Regions from separate parts of the Paenibacillus sp. FSL W8-0919 genome, predicted to be linked through region 1. Evidence: predicted binding sites of a transcription regulator. Region 1 holds the regulator's gene; each other region holds the start of a gene.

What was found. The regulator Rex, encoded in region 1, represses fermentation and respiration genes when NADH is low (regulators of the CRP and FNR family bind a similar motif). The targets are predictions, from matches to a motif close to TTGTGAAATATTTCACAA.
Region 2: a site for Rex is predicted at 4,355-4,372, ahead of ric (iron-sulfur cluster repair di-iron protein). Genes of this name have one in related genera too.
Region 3: a site for Rex is predicted at 2,458-2,475, ahead of adhE (bifunctional acetaldehyde-CoA/alcohol dehydrogenase). Genes of this name have one in related genera too.

Annotation. Positions count from the first base shown of each region.
Region 1 covers NZ_JBBOPV010000001.1:5,457,771-5,468,044, reverse strand. The annotation lists gene panC (pantoate--beta-alanine ligase) at 1-141, shown strand, start outside; gene panD (aspartate 1-decarboxylase) at 134-517, shown strand; gene NST44_RS24705 (hypothetical protein) at 628-1,257, shown strand; gene dinG (ATP-dependent DNA helicase DinG) at 1,486-4,353, shown strand; gene NST44_RS24695 (redox-sensing transcriptional repressor Rex) at 4,422-5,084, shown strand; gene NST44_RS24690 (amidohydrolase) at 5,062-6,360, shown strand; gene NST44_RS24685 (cell wall elongation regulator TseB-like domain-containing protein) at 6,389-6,907, shown strand; gene NST44_RS24680 (hypothetical protein) at 7,171-7,704, shown strand; gene NST44_RS24675 (AAA family ATPase) at 7,697-9,199, shown strand; gene NST44_RS24670 (3-hydroxyacyl-CoA dehydrogenase family protein) at 9,559-10,274, shown strand, end outside.
Region 2 covers NZ_JBBOPV010000001.1:5,147,702-5,157,975, forward strand. The annotation lists gene NST44_RS23245 (nitrate reductase subunit alpha) at 1-3,128, opposite strand, end outside; gene ric (iron-sulfur cluster repair di-iron protein) at 3,400-4,098, opposite strand; gene hmpA (NO-inducible flavohemoprotein) at 4,436-5,644, shown strand; gene NST44_RS23260 (Crp/Fnr family transcriptional regulator) at 5,608-6,129, opposite strand; gene NST44_RS23265 (manganese catalase family protein) at 6,378-7,232, opposite strand; gene NST44_RS23270 (DUF3231 family protein) at 7,416-7,922, shown strand; gene NST44_RS23275 (DUF2512 family protein) at 8,026-8,376, opposite strand; gene NST44_RS23280 (DMT family transporter) at 8,578-9,552, opposite strand; gene pdxR (MocR-like pyridoxine biosynthesis transcription factor PdxR) at 9,673-10,274, shown strand, end outside.
Region 3 covers NZ_JBBOPV010000001.1:5,628,995-5,639,268, forward strand. The annotation lists gene adhE (bifunctional acetaldehyde-CoA/alcohol dehydrogenase) at 1-2,357, opposite strand, end outside; gene NST44_RS25595 (Crp/Fnr family transcriptional regulator) at 2,741-3,466, shown strand; gene NST44_RS25600 (IS4 family transposase) at 3,975-5,183, shown strand; gene NST44_RS25605 (transposase) at 5,537-5,833, shown strand; gene NST44_RS25610 (IS3 family transposase) at 5,845-6,705, shown strand; gene NST44_RS25615 (transposase) at 6,808-7,104, shown strand; gene NST44_RS25620 (IS3 family transposase) at 7,116-7,976, shown strand; gene NST44_RS25625 (hypothetical protein) at 8,240-8,398, shown strand; gene NST44_RS25630 (formate/nitrite transporter family protein) at 8,697-9,497, opposite strand; gene nirD (nitrite reductase small subunit NirD) at 9,543-9,869, opposite strand; gene NST44_RS25640 (hypothetical protein) at 10,043-10,207, opposite strand; gene nirB (nitrite reductase large subunit NirB) at 10,247-10,274, opposite strand, start outside.

The DNA.
Region 1 (10,274 bases):
GAGCTTTCTCCTATTGCGGATTCTGAGCAGGCTTTAGGGACAGATCGTGGAGTCATTATGGCGCTCGCTGTGCGGTTCGGCCGTACGCGCCTGATCGATAATGCGTTAATTCAACCGAAAGTGGGGGATTCCCATGTTTAGAACGATGATGAAATCCAAAATCCACCGTGCGACCGTAACGGAAGCGAATTTGAACTATGTGGGCAGCATTACCATCGATGAGAATCTTATGGAAGCGGCAGATTTGCTGGAGAATGAAAAGGTTCAAATCGTGAATAATAACAATGGCGCCCGTCTGGAGACCTATGTCATTAAAGGAGAGCGCGGCAGCGGCGTGATTTGTCTTAACGGAGCTGCGGCACGGCTCGTGCAGCCGGGGGACAACGTCATCATTATTTCTTATGCCATGATGTCCAAAGAGGAATATGAGAACCATACGCCGACGGTCGTAATCGTTGACGAGAACAATAAGCCTGTAACGACTTCATACCGGGAAGTACACGCAGCTGTGCTGTAATGACCAAAATGTGTCGGGAACGCAAAGGGATGAAAAGGACCACTTCTACAAAAAATGAGTTCAGGTCGACGCACTGATCTCATTTTTTCGCTAAGGGTGGGATGCACGCTATGTTTCAACATGTATTCGCCGAAATGAACAACATGTTAGATGAAATTGTGAAGCATTACCCTACCGCAAATGGCCCTAAAAAGCAGGCGCTTGTACAAAACTGGAATATGCTGAAGAGCATGAGCGACGGCATTATTGAGGAATGGCTCCGTTTCGAGGAACGGATGGCCGTCTTCCGCGAAAATGCCGTATCTCCTCCGGTTTTTCCGCCGACCGAGGCGCCTGAGCTGCAGCATGATGCCTTCATCCGGGGACAAGGGTATTATAAGCTGCTGATGTTTGAGCCGGCGATCGCGCAGTTCAAGCTCGCTGCAGCCGTGTATCCGGATAGTCTCTTGATCAAGCTGTACATTGCATTATCCCAACTTCACTTGGGGGAGACTTCCCAGGCATCCGACGTGCTCATGTCCATCCTGCCGATGGCTGAAGACCGGAAGCTGCGGGCCATGGTGTATAACGCGCTCGGCTGCATTCAAGCCTTAAACGGATGCCAGGCGAAGGCAGAGGAATGTTTTACCCTTGCGATTCACAGCGACCCGACATTACCCGACCCGATAATCAATCTAGAGGTTTGCAAGAAAAACCGGGGTGATCTGCAGTACGGCAGTCAGCTGATCTCGCTGCTGTAAGCAGCAGTCTGAACAAGAAGCGATGCTAAGGCTCAGGGAATGAGCTGTTCAGCATCGCTTTTTGCCGTTGTTATAGAAGTACTGAATGCCTCTAGGGACATGCCAGAAATGTGAATTCCATGCAGGAGTCCGGGTCATGAGGAGCCGGTATTCTGTATGCCGGAATGTTCAAAAGCCGCAACTTCTGGTATGCTGTTAATTAGTCTGGAAGAAAGGGATTTTAACGAAATGAAATTTGCCGTATTGGATTTTGAAACCACGGGCAACCAGTCTGCCGATGAAATTATCCAGGTCGGGCTGGCCATCATCGAAGAGGATCGGGGCATCTCCCGCGTGTACGGCACGTACGTCAATCCCGGGATTCCGATTCCTCCGTTTATTACCGGTCTGACCGGAATTTCCGACAGCGATGTAGCCGATGCGCCGTCTTTGGAGGAAATGATGATGGAGCTCGTGCCCATGCTGGACGATGTGGTTCTGGTCGGGCACAATGTGGCTTTCGATTTTAACTTTTTGCAAAACGCGCTGGATCGCTGCGGTTATTTACCGTTCAGCGGCCGGATTTTAGATACGATGCACTTTTTGAAAATATGCTTCCCCTCGCTGCCATCTTATCAGCTCGGCATGGTTTCCTCGCATTTCGGCCTCGAGCATGACCGTCCGCACCAAGCGGACAGCGATGCGCTTGCCACAGCGAATGTGCTGCTGAAATGCCTGGAGGAGATCGATGAGCTTCCTCTGCTGACCATCCAGCGGCTGAGCGATCTGTTTGCGGAAGAGGACAGCGATTTGGCCTGGTTCTTTGACGGCATCCGTGTGGAGCGCGAGATGCAGGCCGTCCAGGATGGTAGCATTCATACCTACTACCGCCAATTCGCATTAGGCGTTGAGGATTGGACGGACATCGCTCCGGTCCGCGATGAAGCGGAGCCCAATCCGCTGGCGAACATGAGCTTTGATGAGTATATGGATGAGGTTCGGAGACGTTTGAAGGAAGTGCTTCCACAATATGAGAGCCGGGATGCGCAGGACATCATGTTCCAGGAAGTGATGCAGGCGCTTGATGAGGACAAGCATCTGTTGATCGAAGCCGGCACCGGTACTGGAAAATCGCTCGGATATTTGCTCCCGTCCATTTACCAAAGCGTCAAGCAGGAGCAGAAGGTGATGGTCAGCACGCATACGATCAACCTGCAGGAACAACTTCGAGACCGCGACATTCCTCTGCTTACCCAGGTAGTGCCGTTCCCTTTTAAAGCAGCCATCTTTAAGGGAAGAGGTCATTATTTGTGTTTGAGAAAATTTGAACATAAAATAAATAGGAGAGATTTTCATTCGCCGAAGGAGGACGTCATTACGGCGGCCCAAATGCTGGTATGGCTCACACAGACCGAAAGCGGCGATGATGAGGAGCTGAATCTCGGCGGCCGCGGAGGCGATTTCTGGGAAACGATCGCCAGCGATTCCGATTCATGCCTTGGACGAGGCTGCCCGTGGTTCCGCAAGTGCTACTACCATCGGGCGAAGCATGAGGCCGGCATTGCGGATGTTGTGATCACGAATCATTCCAAGCTGTTTACCGATGTAAAAGCGAACCACCAAATGCTTCCGAGCTACGAGCGGCTCGTCATCGACGAAGCCCATCATTTGGAGGATGTGGCCGGCAAGCATCTCGGGCTGCAGATGAAATATTTTACGGTGGTTCATACATTGACGCGTCTATACAAGGACAGCCGAAGCGGGCAGCTCCCTGCGCTGCGGCAGCTGCTCCAGGCTTCTCCCCATGAGAAATCCGGGGAATGGTCGGCGGTCATCGACCGGATCTATCCTGATCTGATCACGGTGAAAGAAACTTGGGACCGACTCAGCGACCAGCTGTTCGGGCTGCTTCCGGAACGCGGCGATGCTTCTCCTGGAGATGCAGGGCAATATACGCTGCGGCTCTCGCCTGCGAAGAAGCCGAAGGATTGGGGAGCGCTCGCCGAGCTGGAACAGCAGATTCACGTGACGCTGGGAGACGTCGTTCGCAAGGGAGACAAGCTGATCGCCGAGATGAAGGAAGAGCTTGACGATTACAGTGCGGACAGCCTGCTGACTGACCTGTCGGGCTTGTTTAAGGATCTGGCTGCGCATCGCGAGGATTTGCGGTCCTTCATGGCTCTGAATGACGAAGGAACCGTATACTGGATGGAGGCCAACGGCAATTTCCGCAGCAAGTCGCTGCAGCTCTACGCCGTGCCCGTTGATGTGAGCAAGCATTTGAAGGAATTGTTTTTTGACAAGAAGCGGAGCGTGATTCTGACATCGGCGACGCTGTCGGTCGATAAATCGTTTCAATTCATGATCGATAATCTAGGGCTCCAGGAGGCGGCGGACGCAGGGAATCTGAACACGGTTCAGCTGCCGTCCCCGTTCAATTACAGGGAGCAGGCGCTTCTTGTCATTCCGCGGGATTTTCCAAGCGTGAAGGGCTCCGTGGGGGATGCGGTATTTGTGGATACGCTTGTGAAGTCGCTCTCTGAAGCGGCAATAGCGACCCAAGGTCGTATGCTCGTCCTGTTTACGTCGTACCGGATGCTTCGTCAGGTGCACGAGCCGCTGAAGGAAGCGCTGGCTGCCAGCGATATTACGGTGCTTGGTCAGGGAATGGATGGTACGAGCCGTACGAAGCTGATACGCCGGTTCCAGGATAGCAGCGCGTCGGTTCTGCTCGGGACCAGCTCCTTCTGGGAGGGTGTTGACATTCCCGGAGAAGCGCTGACCTGCCTGGCGATTGTCCGGCTGCCGTTCCAGCCGCCCAACCATCCGCTGGTCGAGGCGAAGAGCGAGCTGCTGCAGCAGCAGAAGAAGAACCCGTTCATGAAGCTGTCGGTGCCGCAAGCGGTCATCCGCTTCAAGCAGGGCTTCGGGCGGCTTGTTCGGACCGCCCACGATAAGGGAATCGTGATCGTCTACGATACCCGGGTAATCGAATCGTATTATGGAAAATACTTCTTGTATTCCCTGCCCGGACCGAAAATGGAGCATATGCCGACCGAGGGGATCGTCCCCCGTATTGCGCAGTGGCTCGAGGAAAGGGAGAATGAAAAAGAGTGAACCTAAAGGGGAGCAAGGCTTTATATTGGAAGCGATGAACTATCATCCTATTAATAGGGGGAGCATGCATGAAATCGGATAAAATTTCAGAGGCCGTAGTCCGCAGATTGCCAGTCTATTTGCGCTATTTGAATGAGCTTCATAAGCGGGAGGTGTCCACCGTCTCCTCACAGGAGCTTGGGCAGAAGCTCGACCTGAACCCGGCCCAAATCCGCAAGGATTTGGCCTATTTCGGGGATTTCGGCCGGAAGGGCATCGGGTATGATGTCTCCTATCTCATTGAGAAAATCCGCCAAATCTTGAAGCTGGACCAGAAGATCAACGTTGCGCTGGTGGGTGCGGGCAATCTCGGACATGCGCTATCCAATTACAACGCGTTTCTGAAAGATAATATGAAGATTGTGGCGATTTTCGATTCGTATCCTCCGAAAATCGGGCTGAAGATCAATAACTTGACGGTGCAGCCGATGGAAGAGCTGGACAAGACGGTCCAGGAATACGGCATTCGAATCGGGATCATTACGGTACCGGATTTTGAAGCGCAAAACGTAGCCAATCAGCTGATCAACGCCGGAATCGAGGCGATTTTGAATTTTGCCCCGACGATTCTGAAGGCGCCGCCTCATATCCGCATTCACACCGCGGATTTTACGACGGATCTGCAAAGTCTGGCTTACTATTTGGACAATGGGAAGGAGGATGCGCAGCATGACAACGAAGTGGATGGTTAAGAACGGAACATTTGCCGTGCTTCAGGAAGGACAGCCGGTTCTCCGCGGGTATATGGTTGTGGAGGACGACCGCATCACGTATTTGGGGGAAGAGGAGCCTCAGGTCGATGCAGAAACCCAGGTGATGGACGGAACGCATCTGTTATTCCTTCCAGGGCTGGTCAACACGCATGGACATGCAGCCATGTCGCTGCTTCGCGGCTTTGGCGATGATCTGGCCCTGCAAGTTTGGCTGCAGGAGAAAATGTGGCCGATGGAAGCGAAGTTTACGGCCGACGATGTATTTTGGGGCACTTCGCTCTCGGTGCTCGAGATGCTGAAGGGCGGTACGACAACCTTCGTTGACATGTATGACCATATGGATCAGGTCGCCAAGGTTGTCCAAGACTCCGGAATGCGGGGAGTGCTGACAAGAGGCGTCATCGGGCTGTGTCCTCCGGAAGTACAGAAGCAGAAGCTGGATGAGGCGATTGCCTTTGCAAAGGACTGGCACGGTCAGGCGGAGGGCCGGATTACGACGATGATTTCGCCGCATGCGCCTTACACCTGCCCGCCAGACTTCATTGAGAAATTCGTTCAAGCGGCGCATGATTTGAATCTGCCGATTCATACCCATATGTCCGAAACGGCAGCCGAAGTGCAGCAGAATGTGAATGACTACGGACAGCGTCCGGTGGCCCATCTGGAGAAGCTCGGCGTGTTCTCGCGTCCGACGCTGGTTGCGCATGCGGTGCATTTGACGGACGAAGAGATTGAAATATTGGCTAAGCATGATGTCGCGGTATCCCATAACCCCGGCAGCAACCTGAAGCTGGCCAGCGGTGTTGCGCGTGTTCCCGAGCTGTTGAAAGCAGGTGTGACAGTGTCCCTAGGAACCGATGGACCAGCGAGCAATAACAACCTGGACATGTTCGAAGAAATGCGCCTGGCCGCCCTTATCCACAAGGGCGTCAGCGGCGATCCGACGGCTATTCCGGCAGCCGAAGCGCTTCGAATGGGAAGCGAGTATGGAGCACGGTCGGCATTTCTTGATAACGTAGGCAGATTGGCCGTCGGGATGAAGGCGGACATGATCGCACTGGATACCGATCAAGCGCATTTCCTGCCGCGCACGGACTACATTTCGCATTCAATTTACTCGGCCTCCGCCAAGGATGTGGAGCATGTATGGGTTGACGGCAAGCAGGTGGTTAAGCACGGCTCCTGCCTCACGCTGGATGAGGAACGGATCCGCCGTGAAGCCCAGCGTTCATTCGAGCGTCTTTCGACCCTTTAGGGCAGATTAAGGGGGAGGATCAGACGGTTTGAAAAAGAGAACAAAGTGGATTTTGCTTAGTATATCCGGGCTGCTGCTGGCGCTGCTATGCGTGCAGCTGTACTATTCCTATGTCATGAAGGACACGTGGAATGAGGAGAGCCTGGCGGTGCAAGCCGCTCGCCAGCATGGCGGCCTGGTGACGAAGGATAAGACCTACAAATCGGTATGGGGCGAGAACAACAATTATTGGGTCATCACGGGAACGAATCAGGACAAGCATCAGATCATGGTCTGGGTGAAGTTTACGGATGATAACCTTCCTGTTGAAGGCAAGGATGCGGTTCAGGCCGTGCTGCTCAGCAGCGGATTGTCCGAGGAGCAGATGCGCGAGCAGATTCGCAATGAGATGCCGGGTGCTGTGATCAAGCGGCTGCTCCCCGTGATGTATGAAGGCGAGTATACATGGCAGCTCCAATATGAGAATCAGGGCCAATTAGGTTATCGCTTCTATCGCTTCCAGGACGGACAGGCGATCGGAGAGGACATTATTCTTCCAAATCAATAAATCAGTTATACAGGAAAGAGGCTTTCTTGTACGCGATTGTACAAGGAAGCCTCTTTGTTTTGGGTTTGTAAGCGCTGTCTGAAAAATATGGAAAAACTGTTCTTAATATTTTCACAGGAAGGCATGAAAAAGTATAGATTATGTGATATACTCATTGTTGTACTCATTAGACAGAAAACGATCTATTAGTCATAGCATATGATACTGTATATAAATGTGATTTATTCTAATCTACAAATTACTACTACTGAAGGAGGCACTTCATGAAACTACGCATTGTCCCTATCATGCTGACGGTTGTCATTTCGGCATTGGTGCTCTTCGGCGGATGGTTTCTATATCAGCGTTTCGCTGTCCAGAGTCCGCTGGCCGATGTTGTTTCTCAATATGAAGGCGTGAAAAGTTCTCATATAGATATTAAACAGGATGCCGTATCTTTGAAACTCGATTTGGCTCCGGACACGAATTTGCAGGGCTTGGTTCAGCACATCAAGCGTGAAGGCAAATCCGTGATCGGCAGCCGGGAGCTTAAAATTCAAGTCGAGGACCACTCCTCGGAGGCGTTGGATGAGTGGTGGGAAAAGGCGATGCTGTCTGTTGCGGAGGCAATGGATAACAAGCAATACACCAACATCCAGAAATCCCTGGATCGGCTGGCCGCCGGTACGCCGAATCTGAGCGCAAAAGCGACGATCGACGACAACAATGTCTACATCAGCCTGTCGGATGGAAAGTCTGGTAAATTCATCATCCTGCCGCGTCAGCCCGGAACAATGGAGGTGTGGAGCCATGCCTAAATGGACGAAAGAAGTAGCGATCGGCTTTGTCCCGGTATTGCTGGTATTCCTGGCTTTTATCGGGGTGAATATCGTGCCGGTTATCATCGCGGTTGCTCTCGTAGGCGGATTGCTGTTCATCGCGAAGATGAGAGGCGGGATCGCCGTCGGAGCAGGAAATGAACGCAAACGCAAGAAAGCGGGCCCCTCGAAGCTGACCTTTGAGGAGATCGGCGGGCAGGACAATGCCAAGCAGGAGCTTCGGGAGGCGCTTGATTTTCTGATCCGTCATGAAGATATCAAGAAATTCGGAATCCGTCCGCTCAAGGGCATTCTTCTCACCGGTCCTCCGGGGACGGGGAAGACGCTCATGGCCAGAGCAGCCGCCCATTACACCAATTCCGTATTCGTGGCTGCATCGGGCAGCGAATTCGTTGAAATGTACGTCGGCGTCGGAGCCGGACGCATCCGGGATTTGTTTAAGGATGCCCGCACCCGGGCCGAGAAGGAGAATAAACAGAGCGCAATTATCTTTATCGATGAGATCGACGTCATCGGCGGGAAGCGTGAAGGCGGGCAGCAGCGCGAATATGATCAGACGCTGAACCAGCTGCTGACCGAAATGGATGGGATCTATTCGACCGAGGCGCCGCGTATTCTCGTCATCGCCGCCACGAACCGCAAGGAGATGCTGGATAGCGCCCTGCTTCGTCCGGGAAGATTTGACCGCCATATTCAGGTGGATCTGCCGGATAAGAAGGGACGAGCCCATATTCTAAGACTGCATGCGGCCAACAAACCGCTGCATGAGGATGTGGACCTTGAGAAAATCGCCGAGGAAGCGTACGGCTTCTCGGGCGCCCAGCTGGAAAGCGTCATGAACGAAGCGGCGATTTACACGATGCGCGAGAATGAGCAATTCATTCACCAGCGCCATCTGTCCATGGCCATCGATAAGGTCATGATGGGTGAGCGGTCAGACCGCGAATCCAATATCGAAGAGAAGAAGCGGGTGGCGATCCATGAGCTGGGTCATGCCATTATGGCGGAGCTCGTACGCCCCGGCAGCGTGAAGCAGGTGGCGCTCAGCCCCCGCGGCAAAGCTCTTGGCTATGTGCGTCACAATCCGCAGCAGGAGCAGTATCTCTATACGAAATCGTTCCTGGAAGAGCAGATTATGATCGCGCTTGGCGGAGCTGCCGCGGAAGAAATCTATTACGGCGGGCGGAGCACCGGCTCCAGCAATGACTTTGAGCAATCGCTTAACATTGTGGAGACGATGATGAAATCCGGTTTAACCTCGCTTGGCATCATCAACATGAATATGGTTACGACCGAGGAATTGATGCGCGAGAATAATATGATCCTAGAAGAGCTCATGTCCCGGACGAAAGGCCTGTTGGAACGGAATCGGGCGATATTCGACAATTCGCTTGACATCCTGATGAAAGAGGAAATTTTGTCCGGAGAGCAATTTCGTTGTCAATTTCGTGAAAACGCGCTTTTACCAGCATAATTTGTTATGCTGGTTATTTTTTTTTACTTTTTTCTCATGCTAAGATATTATTATATTTTGTGCTCTAAAAATGCATGTTCAAAAAAATCGGGTTTTCAGCACCAAGAAGGTTGGAAGAAGCTAGGGATTGAGGAGCGGAGCGTACGTACTGGGTACGTGAGCACCTGAAATGTTTTCGCAGAAAACATGCTTCGGAAGCTGCTACTTAAGCCCGGCTGAATTCAAGATTCGATGCCGAGTTTCTTCTTGAATCACTTCGTGATCAAAAGACGATTTTTTGGACAACCTCTAAAAATGCATTTTTCGACAAATAGGGGTACAATACTGTATAGAGATAAGGAAAGGGTGGAGTAGAAACCATGTACTTCAAAAAAATCGGCGTTGTCGGCGGCGGTACGATGGGGCAGGGCATTGCGGAAATGCTCGCCGCCAAAGGGCTCGACGTGCTGCTCGTTGAGAAATCTCCAGAGAGATTGGACTATTCATACCGCATGATCGAAACCAGTCTGGATAAACAGCTGGAGAAATGGGGCATCACGCAGGCGGAGAAGAAACTTATACTTAGCCGGATTCAGAAAGTGACGCATATCAAGGAGCTTGGCACCTGCGATATGGTCATCGAGACGATTATAGAAGATTTGGATGCAAAAAAAGAAGTATTTGAACAGCTTGACCAAGTATGTCCGAGCAATGTCATCTTGGCGAGCAATACATCCACGCTCAGCTTGACGGAGCTTGCCAGCTCCACGAAATATCCGGAGCGTGTTATTGGCATGCACTTTATACATCCCGTATCCAAGGTGGATCTCGTTGAAATTATTCGCGGCTTGAAAACGTCCGAACAGACGTTTACCGAAACGAAGCGTTTTGTCGAGGAAGTGGCTGACAAGAAGGGCATCATGGTCTATGAATCTCCGGGCTTCGTAACGACGCGCATGATTACGCTGATGATCAACGAAGCGCTGCATCTGCTACAGGAAGGCGTTGCGTCCGCGGAGGATATCGACGACGCGATGCGAATCGGCTACAACTTCCAGCACGGGCCGCTCGAGATGGCGGACCGTTTCGGTCTTGA
Region 2 (10,274 bases), 310 kb from region 1:
AACTGCAGAAACAGCTCATGGTCGATGTAATAGTGCTGTCTTCCTGTTAGCGTACGGAATGGAACCAAACGTTCGATATTCGTCGTAAACGGCGAGTATCTCCTGCCCATTTTGTTGGAACCGCTGAACACCGGGGTCGGGATGACCTCGCGCGGCTGAGCGGTTATGCTCTGGAAGGTGATTCGCTCTGCTGCCCGGTCTGCGGAAATATCCTTCAGCTTGATGCCGGTGTCTTCCTCCATCGCCTCCCAAGCTCGCTGGGAAACCCTCCCGTTCGTGGCTGATGATATATTCAGGATGACATCCGCTGCGTGCCGGGCCGTGTACAGTTTGGGCAGCCCATCCTTGATCGTTCCATCCTGGTACGTCCCGTTGATTCGTTTCAGCTCGTCGAATTCCTCAGCCACCGGGAAGCTCACGCCGTGGGCGCCGACCTTGCCGGCGGCCAAGTTCGGACCAAGCGTGATAAATTTATCGTAAATTTGCGTATAATCACGTTCGACCACCGTCAAATTCGGCATCGTTATTCCCGGTATCGCCTGGGCCTCACCGGCCTTCCAATCCTTAACCATACCGAATGGCTGCGAGATTTCCCCTTTGCTGTCATGGGCAAGCGGAGTAGCAACCAGATCCTTGTACACGCCCGGCAGATGGGTCTTGGCCATATCCGAGAAATCTTTGGCGATCGTTCGATAAATGTCCCAGTCCGAACGCGATTCCCAGAGCGGGTCTACCGCAGGATTAAACGGATGGACGAATGGATGCATATCCGTTGAGGATAAATCCGTCTTCTCATACCAGGTTGCTGCAGGGAGCACCACGTCCGAGTACATCGGCGTGGCTGTCATTCGGAAATCAAGCGCAACAAGCAGATCCAGCTTGCCCTCCACATCGCCATGCCACGCCACTTCCTCCGGCTTTTCTTCTTCATTCGGCTCTGACAGAAGATTGTCGGAGGCGCCCAGCAGGTGCTTCATGAAGTATTCCTGACCTTTTGCCGAGCTGGATATCAGATTTGAACGCCATACGAACAGCGAGCGGGGGAAGTTTTCCGGAGCATCGGGATCCTCAATCGCAAATCGCGTCTCACCTTTAACCAGCTGATCAAGCGCATGCCGAACGATCTCATCAGCTGTGCTCTTCCCTTCTCTCTCCGCCTCTTCCGCAAAAGCAAGGCTGCTCTTGTTAAACTGCGGATAGGAAGGCAGCCACCCGAGCCGTGCAGCCAATACGTTATAATCAGCAGGATGGCGGTACCGGATATCCCCGCCGGTCGGGGATTTCAGCGCATCCGCCCCCGACTCCTCATATTTCCACTGGTCGGTGGCGAAATAGAAGAAGGAGGTCGCATTCTGCTGGCGCGGAGGTCCTTGCCAGTCTTTGGCGAAGGCGACAGTCGACCAGCCCTCGATCGGCCGGCATTTCTCCTGGCCTACATAATGCGCCCAGCCCCCGCCATTCACTCCCTGGGATGCCGTAAGGATCACCAGATTCAAGATGGAGCGATATATCGTGTCGCTGTTGAACCAATGGTTGATCCCGGCCCCCATGATAATCATGGACCGGCCGCCGGTATCCAGCGCGTTCTGGGCGAATTCGCGGGCGATCTGAATGACGACCGAGGCTTTTACACCAGTGATCGCCTCCTGCCATGCCGGCGTATAATACGAGCTTGCATCCTCGTAATTTGCCGCCTCGAGCTCGCTCCCGACCCGCCGGATTCCATACTGGCTGAGCATCAAGTCATAGACGGTCGTCGCGAGACATGTTGTTCCATCGGCCAAACGCACCGTCCTTGCAGGAATCATCCGTTCGAATATCCCGCTGCCGCTGGAATCGAAATAGGGAAAACAAATGTTATGCCAATCCGCATTATGACCTTCCATCGAAAGAGCCGGTTCGATTCGTGTCCCGTCTTCCCGCTCCAGCATTAAATTCCATTTCTCTCCCTGCTCCCAGCGCTGGCCAATCGTGCCGTTCGGGACGATGATTTCACCCGTTTCCGCGTCCAGAATAACCGGCTTCCACTCGGCATTCGGCGAGGCGTCTCCCAGATCGCTTGCCCGCAAGAAACGTCCGGCTTTCAAGCTGTCTCCATGCGCATCGAGCATGATCAAGAACGGCATGTCGGTATACTGCTTCGCATAATTCAGGAACATCGGCTCCGCGCGCTCCCGATAATATTCGTTTAAGATAACATGCGTCATTGCCTGGGCAAGAGCTGCGTCCGTTCCAGGATTCGGTGCGAGCCAGTTATCGGCGAATTTCACATTCTCCGCGTAATCCGGAGCCACGGACACGACCTTGGTTCCCTTGTAACGCACCTCGGTCATAAAGTGTGCATCCGGCGTCCGGGTCAACGGCACATTGGAGCCCCACATGATGAGGTAGCCGGCATTGTACCAATCGCTGGACTCCGGAACGTCGGTCTGCTCCCCCCAGATTTGCGGCGAGGCGGGCGGAAGATCCGCATACCAATCATAAAAGCTGAGCATTTCTCCGCCCAGCAAGGAAATAAACCGGGCTCCTGACGCATAACTGATCATCGACATCGCCGGAATCGGGGTAAATCCGGCAATCCGGTCGGGGCCGTATTTACGAATTGTATAGATCAGCTGTGCGGAGATGAGCTTTGTTGCATCCGGCCAAGTTACGCGCACATGCCCTCCTTTTCCTCGAGCCTGCTTGTAAGCCTTGGCTTGATCCGGGTCCTCCACAATGCTGGCCCAAGCCACAACCGGATCCTCGTGCAACTCCAAAGCCTTGCTCCACATCCTCCAAAGCTTACCTCGGATATAAGGGTATTTAATTCGAAGCGGACTGTACTCATACCATGAGAATGAGGCTCCACGCGGACAGCCTCGCGGCTCAAATTCCGGCATATCCGGACCGCATGACGGATAATCGATCTGCTGGTTCTCCCAGGTAATGATTCCGTTCTTCACGAACACCTTCCAGCTGCAGGAGCCGGTACAGTTTACGCCGTGGGTCGTCCGAACGACCTTATCGTGCGACCAGCGCTTGCGGTACATATCCTCCCATTCCCGGCTTTTCTCTTCCAGGACGGACCAATTGTCCGAGTAGCTCTCCACTCTTTTGAAGAATGTCAGTCCCGATTTGCGTTTCATAGGACGCGTCAACTCCTTCTGCTTGAATGACCATGGTTGGGGAATCCATGTATCGTCCATTCGTATGCATTCATTATGCAGGTATCGTTGGAGGCATCCTACTAGGGAAACTCCTATATTCGCAGGGGAAATCCCTCGTCATGCTGGCGGCAGCCTTTTTTTCAGGCACGCACTGGGGTCCCCATCTTGGGAAGATGCAGATGCAAAAAGAACCCCTGCCCGGCGGGCAAAGGCTCTTGAATGGGTATCTATAATAACAGGATGGGCATTGCTATAGGAGCGTGCGAATTTCTTGGAACAGAACGTTGTTCTCCAAATGGATATGATCATAGGTGTCTTTCTCAAGACCCGCAAGGCGTTGATAGACAAGTCTGTATGTGCCGCATGCATCATCCGGCAGCTCCCAATCATTGGTGACCTCTCGAAGCTCCTGCAATATGCTGCCTGCACTGGAGTGCTCCTCCTCAAGCCCGCTTATCAGGGACAGTAATTGCTTTCCGGCATCCGTCTCGGATTCGGTGATGACCCGGACCATAAGCGGGAAGACATTCTGATCTTCATCCTGCGTATGCTCCAGCAGTTCCTTCTTGAGCTGCGTGAACAGCTCTTGAACCCGCAAAAGCTCAGGATGCCGTTCTCCGTGGACACGGGCAAGCTTAGTAACATATGGGGTCAGAGCCGGCAATTCATCACGCAAGAATGCATGATGCTTATGCTGAATGTGCTCGATGAGCTCAAGAGCGCCCAGGGAGGCCGGACGGCTCTCCTGGTATTTCTCAAATTTGTCCTGCAGCAGCTTGACCTGATTCAGGACAGCTTCGGGATCCAGCTGCCGCTGTGCGGCCGCATTCTCCAAGGGAATCTGGCCGCCGCAGCAAAAATCGATGCGAAGCGAACGGAATAAATCAGCCGTCTGAGGCACGGAGGAAACGATATCCGAGACATGGGTATGAAGCGTAATGGTGCTCATAGAAAAAAACCTCCTGTCATTTGTGGCCATAGCTTAGCTGCTGGCCGTTTCTCACGCCTCAAGTATAGACAGCCCTTTAATCCGCCTCAGTGATTGCAGTCATACGGATTGGGGACAAATTGTGAACGGCAGGCCCCGAAGCAGAAGCACCCATTCAAACCCTGCATGGAGCCCTAAAGGAAACGGCAAGCCTTCTTTAAAATGTACCTGTAAATGTTCCTGTTCAAATTTTAAAGTCACAAATTGTTGCGATTTTATGTGATTCAAATCACAATACCATGCGAAACGGGTTATCTATAATGATATCATCCACTTTATGAAAGCGAGGCGCAGCTTTATGCTAAGCGAAAAAACGATCGCAACCATCAAATCAACGGTTCCTGTCCTGGAACAACATGGCGTTACCATCACTTCCACCTTCTATCGGAATATGTTCAAAGCGCATCCGGAGCTGTTGAATATTTTCAACCATGCCAACCAGCAGCGAGGCCGCCAGCAAACCGCCCTTGCAAACACGGTGTATGCAGCGGCGCTGCACATCGACCATTTGGAGGCTATCCTGCCTGCCGTTAAGCAAATCGCGCATAAACACCGGAGTCTTGGCGTCAAACCGGAGCATTATCCCATTGTCGGGGAGCATCTGCTAGGAGCAATTAAAGAGGTGCTTGGAGATGCAGCAACCGAAGAAATTTTGCAGGCGTGGGAGGAAGCATACGGCGTCATTGCGGATGCATTCATTTCTGTTGAAGATGAGATGTATAAGCAATCGGAGACGCAGGTCGGGGGGTGGAGCGGCTTCAAACCGTTCCGGGTCGAGCGAAAAGTACGGGAGAGCGAAGTTATTACGTCCTTCTATCTCGTTCCGGCGGACGGAGGCCCGCTGGCCGCTTTTGAGCCTGGACAATATGTCAGCATCAGGCTACAAATACCCGGCGAAACTTATACCTTGAACCGCCAGTACAGTTTGTCTGATGCGCCTGGCAAGCCATACTACCGGATTTCAGTAAAACGGGAGGCCGAAGGCATTGATACTCCGGAAGGGAAAGTATCGAATTACCTCCATCAGTCCGTTGAAGAGAACGGGATCGTGGAGCTTTCGGCTCCTGCCGGCGATTTCACATTGAACCTGGAGGATTCGTCTCCGCTCGTCCTCATCAGCGGCGGTGTTGGGCTCACTCCGATGATCAGCATGCTGAACACCGCTGTTGAAGCACAACCGGGGCGTAAGGTGATGTTTATCCACGCAGCACGAAATGCCAATGTCCATGCAATGAAGCAGCATGTCGAGGAGCTCGCGGAAATGAATCCGAATATTTCTTACCGGTGGTGCTACAGCAACCCGGGCGCAGAGGATGGCGGATACCATAAGAGCGGATTGATCGACCTGGCATGGTTAAAAGATACCGTACCCGGGTCATCGGCAGTCTATTATTTCTGCGGTCCGATCCCGTTCATGAAGACGATCAACGACGCGCTTCTGGCAATGGATATTCCTTCCGACCGGATCCATTACGAGTTCTTTGGTCCTGCTGCAAGCCTTTCCTGACGGAGCAGCCGGTTGACCGTTTCCCGTCGCAGCCCGATCAGCTGGCCGATCTCCACTTGGGTCAGGACATCCGTAAGGCGCGCTGGTGAGATATACTGCTCGAACCACCGCTGAAGCTTGTGTAATCGCTCAATGGGCTCGATTTCGCTTAATTGATCAATCCGCTCCTGCATCATTCGCAGCTTATCCTGCAGCTGAAGCGCTATGGAACGATATCGAACCGGGTCCTGCTCCAAGGAACCATACCATTCATCCGGACGGTAAACTTGAATCTCGCTTGTCACTAATGCAACCGCCGTTCCGAAATAGGGCTTGGGCGTAATTAATGAATGATGCGGAATCGTTTCCCCGGGGACAATCAAATTGACTAGCAAAGCATTTCCGTCCTGGTGTACACGCTCGATTTTGAGCATGCCGCTCTTCACATGAAACAGCGGGCCTGATTCGCCTTGCCGAAATAAGGTTTCTCCTTTATGTAGGATCATAAACAGGTACCTCCTCAATCATGAAACTGTCTCTAATCATAGCGTAAGCGTCATGATATGATCAAGAAAACCCTGTTTATAGGCGATGATGATGTAATGGCAACCGCCCGGTTTCTCAGTTCGTTCTGAGGAACCGGGCTTTGCCGTTAATAGAAATTCCATGATCCCCCTGCTGCTTGGTACTGTGGTACATTCCCGCAACAAAACCGCCTTGAACCAAAAGGCGGTTTTGTTTGCGAAACGCGAAGTTAGGCATTCAGATCGCGTGTTCCGGGGCTATGCTCGTTAGGGAGCTCAGGCAAGTTCGGCACCGGGAAGCCTTCCGGCGGCGGAATGACTTGGAGACTGCCGCCGTTTCGGCTTGGCGTCTGGCCGCTGAAAATTTCACCGATTCGCGTGTTATCCAGCCGAAAATTGAATTGGGCATTATGGAAGCCCATATCCACATATTTTTTACACTCCGGATACTTATTGATATCGTAATTCGGTACAGGGAACAGCTTGCCCCACTCGACGCCAAGCGTTTCCAGCGCCTTGGCAAACGCGTTCTGATGGGCGTTGTCGCGAACGATCAGGAAGGCCAGCGTTTCCCGGAACGTTTTGTTCGTGCTCATCTCATAGATTCTCGATTTCTGCAATACTCCCGTTGATTCCAGCACGAGATTATCGAGCAGATTCGCCACCAGATTGCCATGGTCGTACACATAATTGCCCATCCATGGATTGCCTGCCGCATCGACCGGCAGCGAGCTTTGAGCTCCCATAATAAAGTGATGCGGGTTCGCGTGCTTGACCGCCTCATCCAGCGGCGCTTCATCGATTCCGGCATTGCCCGCGCCATCAGCGCCGGCTCCCGTCAACAGCTGGTTGATCGTATGCTGGACGAGCTCGACGTGGCTGATTTCCTCTAAAAACACGCCTCGTATCAAATCCCGAAACTGGGTGTCCAGTCCCCGGAAGTTATTGCTCTGGAAAAAGAACTGCATCATCGTGCGCATCTCGCCGAACCGTCCGCCAAGCGTTTCCTGCAGCACCTTTGCGGCAGCGGGATCGGGTTGATCCGGCACGATCAAATTGATCAAGTCTTCTTTGTAGAAATACATGGCGATGCCTCCGCTTTCCTGGATTGTATTGATGCCTTCAGTTTCATTCCCAAGGACAAGTTTCATGCACGCTGGGGATTATGTAATAATTACCTGCTGTGCACGCCCAAGAAGTTGCAGCATGAAATACATGGTTCCTGTACATAATGACGATGTTCAATAAATATAAAGGAGCGAATCATATTGGGTATTTTAAGCGGCAATCCGAAAGATGAGCCTATGCATTACGGCGAAATCTTCAGCGTATGGGAAACGTCCATGATGGCCAAGGGCACCATCTCTTGCTATGAGGCGTATATGTATCATGCAGGAGACAAGGAGCTGAAGAAGATCCTTGAGGACCTGCTCGACCAAGCGAGACTTGAAATGAAGGAATGCGACGAATTGCTGACCGACAACGGCATTACGCCGGCTCCGGCGCTGGCTGAACGGCCTCCTGCCAAGCTCGAGGAAATCCCGATGGGCGCCCGGTTCACCGATCCGGAAATCGCCGCCAAAATCGCTGCCGAGAATGCGCTAGGACTCGCTTCTTGCAGCAAAGTGATGGGAATGAGCATCCGGGAAGATATCGGCGCTTTGTTTGCGAAATACCATACAACCAAAGCGGCCCTCGGCCTTCGGATTCTTCGCATGAACAAGGAGAAGGGCTGGCTTATTCCTCCGCCGCTCCAAGCGAAGAGGCCTGAATAGCAGCAGCCGCACGAATAGCAAAGAGACTCAGCAGGATCAAAGCCAAGCTGAGTCTCTTCCTTTTGATCGATGGACGGTCGTTTAATGCGGCTTCCAACAAGGCTTAAGCGCGCTGTCTTCGAACCGGGGTATGATCCCGCAGGAGCCACATATGGAACAAATACTCAAAGCCTCCTGCCAAAACCGTAAGCAGCAGTATCTCCGGGAAGCTTAGCGTCCAATTGGCGGCATCGGCAATGATCCACAGCATGACGAATACCAAGCCTGCATCCGCGATGGTCGCTACCATGTTATTCGTCCTTGGCAGAATTAGAAGATCCCCGAGCAGATAAGCAACAATGCCTATGCCCAGCGCGGTGATCAGGGCCGCAATCAGCGTGGCGTTTGAAAGAGCGAGCAGCAAGCCCGTGATCATGACGCCGTGAACCAGCAGCTTAACCAACAGCTTTTCCATAATTATCACTCCTTCTGAAGTTAGGTTATCCAATTGTTACATTTATAACCCGTTTCAGCGCAATCAAACAGCAAGAATGATCTCTAATGGAACCGTGTGCGTGCCCTGTCGTTTTATTTTCATCGTTGAAATCGGGGATACAGGGAAAATACAAGCTATCGATTAAATAACCCTCTCTCCCCGCTCCGTTGTTTGCTACTGTTAAGTTCTTTTAGCCGTATTTAGATTCAGTCCGGATTTGCCAATGTTACGTTCACCTCCTATTCGTTTCTGGTTCACGCCGATCAGCACCATGCCACCCGCCACCAGCAGCCCTCCGGCCCATTGCTCCACTCCTGCCCGCTGACCCAGCAAGACCACGGACAGCACCAGGGCGGTAAACGGCATCATTCCAGAAAATGCCGCCGCCGTGGAAGCATCGCATCGGCGGATTCCCGCATACCAAAACACAAAGGCAAGTGCCGTCACAAAGGGACCGTACCAGATCAGCGCTAGCCACTCCTCCCATGCGATCCCTGCAAGGGACCGAAGCGGGTGTTCAAACCCCGCCGGTATAAGACAAAGAAGGAACGCTATCGCAGATACCAGCGTCGTTTGCACAACCGGATCCACCGGTTGTTGTGATCGTCCGTCATTTTTTGTCGAGCTCATACGCGACAGGATATTGAATACCGATTCACTAGAAGCCGCGCAGAGCACCAGCACATTTCCGATTAAGTGCTGTACGGTAAAGGGATAATCTTGCGAGAACAGCCCCTGAATCAGAATAATTCCGCTGACCGTGCTAGCGATTCCGAGCAGACTGAAGCGGTTTACCCGCTCCTTCAGAACAAGCCTTGCCAGCACTACGGTAATAGCCGGCGTTGCCCCAGTAATGATCCCCGCTTCCGCAGCGCTGGTATGGGAGAGGCCAAAGAGCATAAACATGCGGAACAAAAACATGCCAAAGACAGCTTGAAGCAGCAGTTGACGCCAGTTTGTGCCGGCTCGGCTCCTGAGCGTACGAACCAGCGCCTGCAATCGCATCGGTACTAGAATCATAAGCACGAGCAGAAGACTGATCGCCGTAATCGTGAACGCGCCCAGCTTGCCGTTCAACAGCCAGGCCGTAATAACCGAAGTACCTGCCAGCGTAAACGCCCCGAACAGATACAACATCCCTTTCCATCTTTCCACCCGAGTTCACATCCTCACAAAAAACAATAGTCGCTTGATATCCTCAACATGGTACAATCTTATCGGAGTTGGTTGAAGAACCAGTTCAGCTTGAATTTATACAAACCAGTTGGAGGAATTATGTGGGGATTCGAATTGCGGCGAGAAATCGAGGTTCCGCTTAAGCGTCAAATTTATCTGGCAATCAAGGAACAAATTGTTGCCGGAAAGCTTCGTGCAGGGGAAGCCCTTCCTTCCACCCGTCAGTTGGCGGAGGAACTGAAGATCTCCCGAAATACGGTGAATGAGGCTTTTGATATGCTGTTGGCTGAGGGATTCGTTGTAAGCCGCCAGGGAGCTCCAACAAGGATCGCGGAAGGCGTAGCTGTCCATACGGAGAAAAAGGAGGTTGCTCGGCAGCGCGAGGAACAGCCTCTTCCCCTCCTCGCCGATTTCCGTACTGGCCAACCGGAGCTCCGGCGGTTCCCTAATTATTTGTGGCAGCAAATCTCGATCAAGGCTTGCCGCGAGATGTCTAACGATATGCTCGGGTATACGGGCCCCCAGGGACTGCCAAGCTTGCGTTTTGAAATATCCTCCTGGCTGTACCGGAGTAAAGGACTTGTGGTAGATCCGCTGGATATTTTCATAACGGCAGGCGCGACCCACGCCTTGAGTGTCATTGCCCACCTGTTGTACCGGCAGGATCAGGCGATTATCGTTGAAGATCCGACGAACATCGA
Region 3 (10,274 bases), 170 kb from region 1:
TGATCAGCCACAAAATGGGTATATTTCGGCCAAGCGGCGAATTTTGTCGGCTTCTTCGCATTGTAGCGGATGACGTGCGGCATAAGGATCGCATTCGTCCGGCCATGTGCGGTATGGTACTGACCGCCCCATTTATGCGCAAGGCTGTGGTTGATGCCCAGGAACGCATTGGCGAAGGCCATGCCGGCCAGCGTCGAGGCATTATGCATTTTTTCCCGGGCCAGCTTGTCGCCGGTAAGCGCCGATTGCTCCAGATACTGGAATACGAGCTGAATGGCCTTGATGGCAAGCCCATCCGTATAATCGTTCGCCATGATCGAGACATAGGCTTCGATGGCATGCGTCAGCACGTCCATGCCGGTGTCGGCGACGGCGGTCTTCGGCAGCGTGTAGACAAATTCCGGATCAATGATCGCCACATCCGGCGTCAGCTCGTAATCGGCTAGCGGGTATTTGGTGTGCCCGGAAACTTTATCCGTGATTACGGCGAAGCTCGTGACCTCCGAGCCTGTGCCCGATGTGGTGGGAATGGCAACGAACTTCGCTTTCTGGCCAAGCTTCGGATACTTATACACCCGTTTGCGGATATCCATAAATTTCTGCTTCAGATCTTTGAAATCGGCATCCGGGTGCTCATAGAACAGCCACATCGCTTTCGCCGCATCCATCGGCGAACCGCCGCCGAGAGCAATGATGCAGTCCGGCTGGAACCTGTTCAGCATTTCGGTTCCCCGTTCAACCGTAGTCGTTGAAGGATCCGGTTCGACCTCCGAGAACACCTCGATCGCTACGGGCGCTCTTCGCTGCCGCAAGTAATGCTCAACCCGCTCCACGTACCCGAGCTTCACCATCATCGGGTCGGTGATAATGGCAATGCGCGATATGCCCGGCATTTTGGCAAGATACTGGGTGGAGCCTTTTTCGAAGTATATTTTATCCGGGACTTTAAACCACTGCATATTCACGGTTCTGCGGTTCACCCTTTTCACGTTGATCAGATTAACGGCCGTTACGTTGGAAGAGGTTGCGTTGCGGCCATACGATCCGCACCCCAGCGTCAGGGATGGAAGATTCGTATTGTAGATATCCCCGATTCCGCCCTGCGAGGACGGCTGGTTCACCAGAATGCGGCAGGTTTTCATGCGGCTCGAGAACGCCCGGATCACATCCTCATTATGCGAATGAATGACGGACGTATGTCCCATCCCTCCGAAGGCGACCATTTCCTCCGAACGTTTGATGCCTTCCTGCGCGTTTTTGACACGGTAGCACGCCAGCACAGGGCTCAGCTTCTCCGCGGACAGGGGATAGCCCGGCCCGACGCCGTCCAGCTCGGCTACCAGAATCTTGGTGCCTGCCGGGACATCAAGGCCGCATTGCTCGGCAATCTTAACCGCCGGCTGACCGACGATCGCAGAATTGACCGCGCATTTGTCGGATATCATGGCCTTAGCCGACAGCTTCACGGTTTCTTCCTTGTTCATAAAATAGCAGCCGGCCGCCATCATTTTCTTCTTCACTTGCTCAAACACGGGCTCCTCGATAATGACAGCCTGCTCCGACGCGCAAATCATCCCGTTGTCGAACGTCTTCGATAAAATCAGGTCATTCACGGCCTGGTCGAGATCCGCCGACTTCTCGATAAAGCACGGCACGTTTCCCGGACCGACGCCGAGTGCCGGCTTGCCGCAGCTGTAAGCCGCTTTTACCATGGCGGAACCGCCGGTTGCCAATATGCACGCCACGTCCGGATGATGCATTAAAGCATTGGTCTTCTCCATGGACGGCTCCTCAATCCATTGAATGCAATCCGCCGGGGCTCCATGCTTACGCGCGGCCTCCAGCAAAATGGCAGCAGCCTCCCGGCTGCAAGCCTGTGCCGACGGATGGAATCCGAAAATGATCGGGTTGCGCGTCTTGATCGAAATCAGTGCTTTGAAGATGGTGGTTGAGGTAGGGTTCGTTACGGGGGTGATCCCCATGATGATCCCGATCGGCTCGGCGATCTTTTGGAACTGGTCGTACGGGTTATCCTCTATCACGCCCACCGTTTTGTCGTATTTAATATTGTTATGGATGTACTCTGTTGCAAACAGGTTTTTGATGATCTTATCTTCGTATACGCCGCGTCCGGTTTCTTCGACCGCCATTTTTGCCAGCTGCATATGCTTCTCGAGCCCGGCCATCGCCATCGCATGCACGATTCGGTCGACCTGTTCTTGGTCCAGCTCCATAAACTGCGCTTGAGCCCGGTTCGCCCGGTCGATTAAGCCCTGTACGTATTGTTCAGCCGTTTGTTCTTTGACTTTGGTTTCTGCGGATGCTTTGGTTTCTCCAGATGCTTTGCTTACAGCCATCTCTCTCATCCTCCCATGATTTTCTGTTTGGTTGCTTTCGCGGTTGTTTATTGGTTTCTGTTGTCTACGGTTCGATCGTAACATAGCGTCTCATAATATTATGTGAATTATTTCACATAATATTGGTTCGGCTATATATTTTTATGATTCATGACATCCTCTTCGGAATTGGCTATCCGATATCTGTCGCGACCGGAGTGGCGCAAGGCCGAGAAAAGGTTAAGAGGATCCTCCCTATACGTGAACTAGATCACAAAGTTTGAAAATTCGCCACTATTTTCCTCCCAAATACCCTTTCAAGTGATTTTTTTCACGTTATAATGGAGGTAACAAATCATTCAAGATTGAACTGATCAAATTTAAAGATGTTAGGAGATACCGACATGAATACTGTAGACAACGTTTTAGAACTAGAAAGCTTAGGGAATATCCAGTGCTTCTCGGAACAAAATCGAAACCGTCTGCTGGTTACCATGAAGGAACGCGCCCTCCCTGAAGGCTCGCATTTGTTCTGGGAAGGCGACTTGGCCGACAAGCTTTACTATGTAAAGCAGGGACGGATCAAATTAACGAAAACGACCGATGAAGGCAAAGAGCTTATTCTATATATGTATCATCCGGGTGATCTGATCGGGCATGCCGATCCATTCATCAGCAGCAACCACAGCTACTCGGCTGAAGTGCTGGAAAGCAGCGTGGTCGGCGTCATCGAGAACAAGGATCTGGAGCTGCTGGTTTGCCAGCATTGCGACTTCGCGATTGATTTCATGAAGTGGATGGGCGTCCACCACCGGATTACCCAGACCAAATTTCGGGATCTGATGATGTACGGCAAACCAGGGGCGCTGTGCTCGACGCTGATCCGTCTTGGCAATACGTACGGGCAGGAGCAGGCTGACGGAAGCACCTTGATCAACAAAAAAATTACCCATACGGACCTATCGAACATGATCGGAGCCACGCGCGAGAGTGTCAACCGCATGCTAAGCGATCTCCGCAAAAAAGAAGCGATCGAGTATGCAGGCGGGCTGATCGTCATTAAAGACTTGTCGATGCTGCAGGAAATCTGCCACTGCGAGCTGTGTCCGAAGGAAATCTGCCGGATCTAGGGTGACTTGGTCACCCTGCGTGGCATGCGCTGCGCCTTCACAAGTCCCTTTTAGGGACTTGTTTGCTCCTCTGGCGCGCATTGCGCCACTACAAGTCCCTTTTGGGGACTTGTTTGCTCATCTGGCGCTCATTGCGCCACTACAAGTCCCTTTTGGGGACTTGTTTGCTCCTCTGGCGCGCATTGCGCCACTACAAGTCCCTTTTGGGGACTTGTTTGCTTCTCTGGCGCATTGCGCCACTACAAGTCCCTTTTGGGGACTTGTTTGCTCCTCTGGCGCGCATTGCGCCACTACAAGTCCCTTTTGGGGACTTGTTTGCTCCTCTGGCGCGCATTCCACCGCTACAAGTCCCTTTTGGGCATGAGCGTTGCATAAAACCTATCACAACTTTTGCTGAAGTTACTATTTCTGTAACTACCTGTATCTTTTTCATGGACAAAACAAAAAAAGGCTCCTAATTTAGAAGACGTAGCACGTTGTCCACGACCTCTAAAAAGGAGTCCAAACCATGGATAACGTAACCCAAAACACTGTCGTTCGTCAACTGCTTTCTTTACTGCCTTTGGATGTACACGATCGACTCCTTCATGCCGATCGCTACGCCAAGAAGCTCACCATCAACAAAAGCATTCTCATTTTCATTCTGGCTCAGCTCAACCATTGGCAAAGCTATATCGAGATGGAAGAACAAATTTATGCACATTCTGACATTCGGTCCATCCTCGATCTGCCCAGCATCAGCGCAGCCCAATTGTCACGGAAACTCAGCGAAATCCCGACGGAAATCTTGCACATGCTTTTTCTCCATAGCGTTGCCCGTGTCCAGAAGCTGACGGCTCACCAGCAGGGCATTTCTTCAACCATTGGACCTCTGGCACTCATTGATTCGTCGAAAATCACACTCCCCTTGGTACTTGGGGATTGGGCCAGAGTTTCGCATACCTCCAGCGGGGTAAAGCTGCATGTGCGGCTCGTAGCCGCTTCACCCGAAGTGGTATATCCGGACGCTGTCATCCCATCGACTTTAAACGTAGGCGACCGAGCCGGGGCGGTCGAACTGGTCACCGAGCAGGCGGCAACTTATGTCATGGACCGTGGTTATGATAGCTACAAAAACATGGATAACTGGATGGAGCGCGGCATTCAATTTGTCATGCGAATGAGAGATCGCACCTCAATCCATGTTGTGGAGGAACGAGAAATCCCTCCAGGAAGTCCGATCACACGAGATGCTCTTGTGAACGTAGGTAGCGGTTGGCGCAAGATGAAGGAACGAGTCCGGCTCGTAGAGTTTTATGATGAGCAGGGGCGCTTTTATCGCCTACTTACCTCTCGACAGGACATAACGGCCGAAGAAGTAGCTCATATCTACAAATGCCGATGGCTTATTGAACTTTTCTTTAAATGGATAAAGCAGCATCTGCGCCTAAAAAAACTGCACAGCTATAAGCCGCAAGCGATATGGAACCAGATTTACCTTGCGCTGATCGCTTACGTGCTGGCACAGTATATGCAGCTACGTCTAGAAACCAAGAAAAGCGTTTGGCGTGTCCTTGAATTGTTTCGAATTCACATGTATCATCCGTGGTCCCAGTTCTTGAATGCTCTGTTTCGAGCACCTACGCGAACAACTTCTGGAAAGCCACGCGGTGCACCAAGGAAGGTACCTGAATTACGAACGAGCATTGGCATTTTTAAAACAAGCAAAGTGACTTAGGAAACAAAAATCTTGCACAAAATACATTTTATAGGAAAACGTAGCTACATTTAAGAAAGTGTTGGATCTTTTGGTGTAATTCTCGAAAAAACAACTGTAAATTAATTGTTCTTATTCAGATTTCATCCAAGTGATTGCTGATGTAAAGATTTATGCAACGCTCATGCCTTTTGGGGACTTGTTTGCTTCTCTGGCGCGCATTGCGCCACTACAAGTCCCTTTTCGGGACTTGTTTGCTTCTGTGGCGCGCATTGCGCCTTCACAAGTCCCTTTTTGCAGCTAGAATAAAAAGTGGACACCCCTTAGTGATAAAACGATAATGAAACAAAGCAGACGAGAGGGTGTCAAAAAAAATGAGTGGCAATAGACAACATTACAACGAGACATTTAAGCGTGAAACCGTAAAGTACGTGCAAGAACAGTCGAAGACGCTGGAGCAGATCGCCGATGAGTTGAACATTAATCCAGGCACATTACGCAACTGGGTCAAAAAGTATCGAACATTCGAGCACGAGCCTGTCAATCATGGGGAAACCTTACGTCAGCAAACCCAACTTATCGAAGATCAGAAACGCGAAATTGATGATTTGAGAGAAGAAATTGCGATCCTAAAAAAGGCCATGCACATCTTCAGCAAAGAAAAGAACTAAGGTTCCAGTTTATCGAAGATCATCGCTCCGAGTTTCGATTGGAGAAGATGTGCGTTCTCTTTCACGTGTCTCGGAGCGGTTATTACAAATGGCGTACCTCTGAAGCTTCTGAACGGGAAAAACGTAAGGCAACGCTGGCTGAACGTGTGAAATGGCACTTCTATGACTCCGATGAAACCTACGGCAGTCCCCGAATACGAAACGAGCTGGTGAAGGAAGGATGGACGGTATCGGAACGTACGGTGGGCCTCATTATGCGCGAACATGGCCTTCGTTCATGCATGGCCCGTAAGTTCCGAGTGGTTACGACCGATTCCAAGCATGATCTCCCGATTGCCCCTAACGTGTTGGAACAAAATTTCAAAGCCACAAAGCCCAACGAAAAGTGGGTCGCTGACATCACGTACATCCCCTGCCGCCAAGGGAAACTCTACCTTGCGAGCATCCTGGATCTGTACACCAAACAAATCGTCGGTTGGAAGCTAAGCGATCGGATGACCACAGACCTTACCCTCGATGCCCTAAAGATGGCGTATGCTGCTAAGAAGCCTCCGAAGGGATTGATTCACCATTCCGACCGCGGTTCGCAATATGCCGCTAAAGAGTACCGTGAACAGTTGAAGCAATTTAACATGAAGCCCAGTATGAGCCGCAAAGGAAACTGCTACGACAACGCCTGTATTGAAGCGTTTCACAGTATCCTAAAGCGAGAATTCATTTACAGCAAACCTAAGTTTAAAACAAAAGAGGAAGCCGGGCAGAAGCTGTACCGTTACCTTGAATTTTTTTACAACCGAAAACGTTCTAACAGTACGATTGGGTATATGTCCCCGGTGCGTTTTGAGCAGTGCTATTACGAGTGTATAGCTTAGCTTAGAGGTGTCTACTTTCTTGACAGAAGAGCATAAAAAGTGGACACCCCTTAGTGATAAAACGATAATGAAACAAAGCAGACGAGAGGGTGTCAAAAAAAAATGAGTGGCAATAGACAACATTACAACGAGACATTTAAGCGTGAAACCGTAAAGTACGTGCAAGAACAGTCGAAGACGCTGGAGCAGATCGCCGATGAGTTGAACATTAATCCAGGCACATTACGCAACTGGGTCAAAAAGTATCGAGCATTCGAGCACGAGCCTGTCAATCATGGGGAAACCTTACGTCAGCAAACCCAACTTATCGAAGACCAAAAACGCGAAATTGATGATTTGAGAGAAGAAATTGCGATTCTAAAAAAGGCCATGCACATCTTCAGCAAAGAAAAGAACTAAGGTTCCAGTTTATCGAAGATCATCGCTCCGAGTTTCGATTGGAGAAGATGTGCGTTCTCTTTCACGTGTCTCGGAGCGGTTATTACAAATGGCGTACCTCTGAAGCTTCTGAACGGGAAAAACGTAAGGCAACGCTGGCTGAACGTGTGAAATGGCACTTCTATGACTCCGATGAAACCTACGGCAGTCCCCGAATACGAAACGAGCTGGTGAAGGAAGGATGGACGGTATCGGAACGTACGGTGGGCCTCATTATGCGCGAACATGGCCTTCGTTCATGCATGGCCCGTAAGTTCCGAGTGGTTACGACCGATTCCAAGCATGATCTCCCGATTGCCCCTAACGTGTTGGAACAAAATTTCAAAGCCACAAAGCCCAACGAAAAGTGGGTCGCTGACATCACGTACATCCCCTGCCGCCAAGGGAAACTCTACCTTGCGAGCATCCTGGATCTGTACACCAAACAAATCGTCGGTTGGAAGCTAAGCGATCGGATGACCACAGACCTTACCCTCGATGCCCTAAAGATGGCGTATGCTGCTAAGAAGCCTCCGAAGGGATTGATTCACCATTCCGACCGCGGTTCGCAATATGCCGCTAAAGAGTACCGTGAACAGTTGAAGCAATTTAACATGAAGCCCAGTATGAGCCGCAAAGGAAACTGCTACGACAACGCCTGTATTGAAGCGTTTCACAGTATCCTAAAGCGAGAATTCATTTACAGCAAACCTAAGTTTAAAACAAAAGAGGAAGCCGGGCAGAAGCTGTACCGTTACCTTGAATTTTTTTACAACCGAAAACGTTCTAACAGTACGATTGGGTATATGTCCCCGGTGCGTTTTGAGCAGTGCTATTACGAGTGCATAGCTTAGCTTAGAGGTGTCTACTTTCTTGACAGAAGAGCATTTCGGGACTTGTTTGCGCCTGTGGCGCGCATTTCACCTCCACAAGTCCCTTTTCGGGACTTGTTTGCGCCTGTGGCGCGCTTTACGCTCCCCCAAGTCCCCTTTCGGGACTTGTTCACTGGCGCTCCCCCCTCTTCGATCCTCCCATCCCCACCGCCGTGCATAATCTGCCTGTCTTTGCCCACAATAATCCCTGTCTTTCCAAAACCATTTCAAAGGGAGTGTAACGCATGCGTGAAGGTTTGATTCCTGCTGTTCTCGGAACTGTAGTTTCTGCTTCAGGCGCCGCTCTGCTTTGCAGCAAGTATAAACTTGCCGCAACCGGTATTCTTGGCTTCGGACTGGCCCATGTCGTGCTGGGTGCGATTGACCTGGTGGAACACCGGTAAGGATTTTGGAGGACATTACGCGCAGCAATCCTGCCTGACATCTTCTGCCGCGAGGGACTTCAAGGCAAGAGACGGGCAGGGCTGCGCACTTTGCACTGCATACAAAAGCGGACCCCGCCCTTTGGCGTAGAGTCCGCTTTTTTTCGTTACCGGATGTTTATATGAGACGCAATAGAAAAGATATCAGATTCGGCCTGCTTTAAACCCTTGGTGCACTTTGATTACTTCTACTTTTGTTATACTACAAGTGACTGTTTGAAATACTTGAGGCTACTTTTTAAAAACCCGGTATTTTCGTTTAGCCTGAAGCTTGCTGCTTCTTGCTTCCTTTCGGAGTCGAAATAAACCAATACGCGCTGCCGACAAACAGCCCGCCCCCAACAATATTGCCGAGCGTTACCGGAACCATGTTGCTGATCCAGCCGGCGACGGACACCGTCTCCGGATGTCCCGGCAGAATATTGGCAAGTGTAAGCAGCGTCATGTTTGCAACGCTGTGCTCGTAGCCCGTAGCAATAAAGGCAAACAAGCACCACCAGATCAAGATCAGTCTGGCAACCTCGTTTTTCGCTCTCATGCCCGTCCAGATGGCCAAGCAAACCAGCCAGTTGCACAGGATTCCCCGGAAAAACAGCTCCAAGAACGGGTCGTTCATTTTCTTAGCTGCCGCCGTAAAGATGAGGTGATCGGCCGGAATGCCCTTGAAAAGACCGGTGGCCGCAACCAGATAACTAAGCAGCACTGCCCCTGCTATATTACCGATGAACACGATCCCCCAGTTTTTAAGCGTATCCAGGGTGGTTGTTTTTCCGGATAACGTGCTCATGGTGAATACCATATGATTGCCGGTAAAAAGCTCCGATCCGGCGAATACGACCAGCGTCAGCGCGATGCCGAACGCAGCCCCCATAACGAGAGATTGAAACGGCGAGCCTTCCGCGGCGAGCGGAGCCCCCAGCTTAAATATCAGCACAATGCCGATGCCGACATAGGCGCCGGCAAGCATGGTTGAGACGATATAGCGCAGCAGGCTTTCATTCATCATTTCTTTCTTCTTTACCGCTGTCTGGACGACGGCTTCCACGTCGCTTGCGAACATGGGACAACACCTCTTATTCTGTCGGTTTGATGATGCGATGGAGAATTACCGCTTCGTGAGGCAAAGCTCGACCCTTCCTTCCCGTTCCCGGACAGGATAGGTTCGCACGTTCCCTGAATCGGGCGCCTGAACGTTACCTGTCGCCAGCTCGATTTTCCAATCGTACAGCGGGTCGTAAATATAATGCCCGGACAGTATTGCCTCCGCCAGCGGGCCCCCTTTCGGGTGCGGATTATGGTTGTCCAGCGCGAACCAGCGATGATCCGAGGTCCGGAAGACAGCGATCTCCTGATCTCCGAACTTAACGACTCTGCCGATCTGGGGCAGGAAATCCTCAGCCTGCCCGATAACTACGTATTGACCACTTTCCATATAGGATCAACCTCCATGTACAACGTTTGCCATGTATGCATGAGCACGAATAGCCGGACCAATATTCCGAAGACCCATGCAACTGTGAAACATCTCTATAAAAAACTTATAACATTCTGCTGCGCCGGAACATGCGACGCGTTTCTTACGTCAATCCGGTGCTTCAACTGCGATTAACCCATCCCCCAGGTCTGATCGAGCACGAGGCCATGACGCTGATCCGGCGTTTGGCCGAGTGCAGGCAGCGGTATAGACCTGCTTGCACGGCCCTGCTCACCCGGATACCGAACCAAGGGTTCAACGGGAATGTCTGGGGCGATAAGCGCTAGTGTACTCAAGTTACTCGCCCCATGCCGGACTCGCCCGAATCGCAGCGGCTATGTCGTGACGACCGGCTGCACGTCG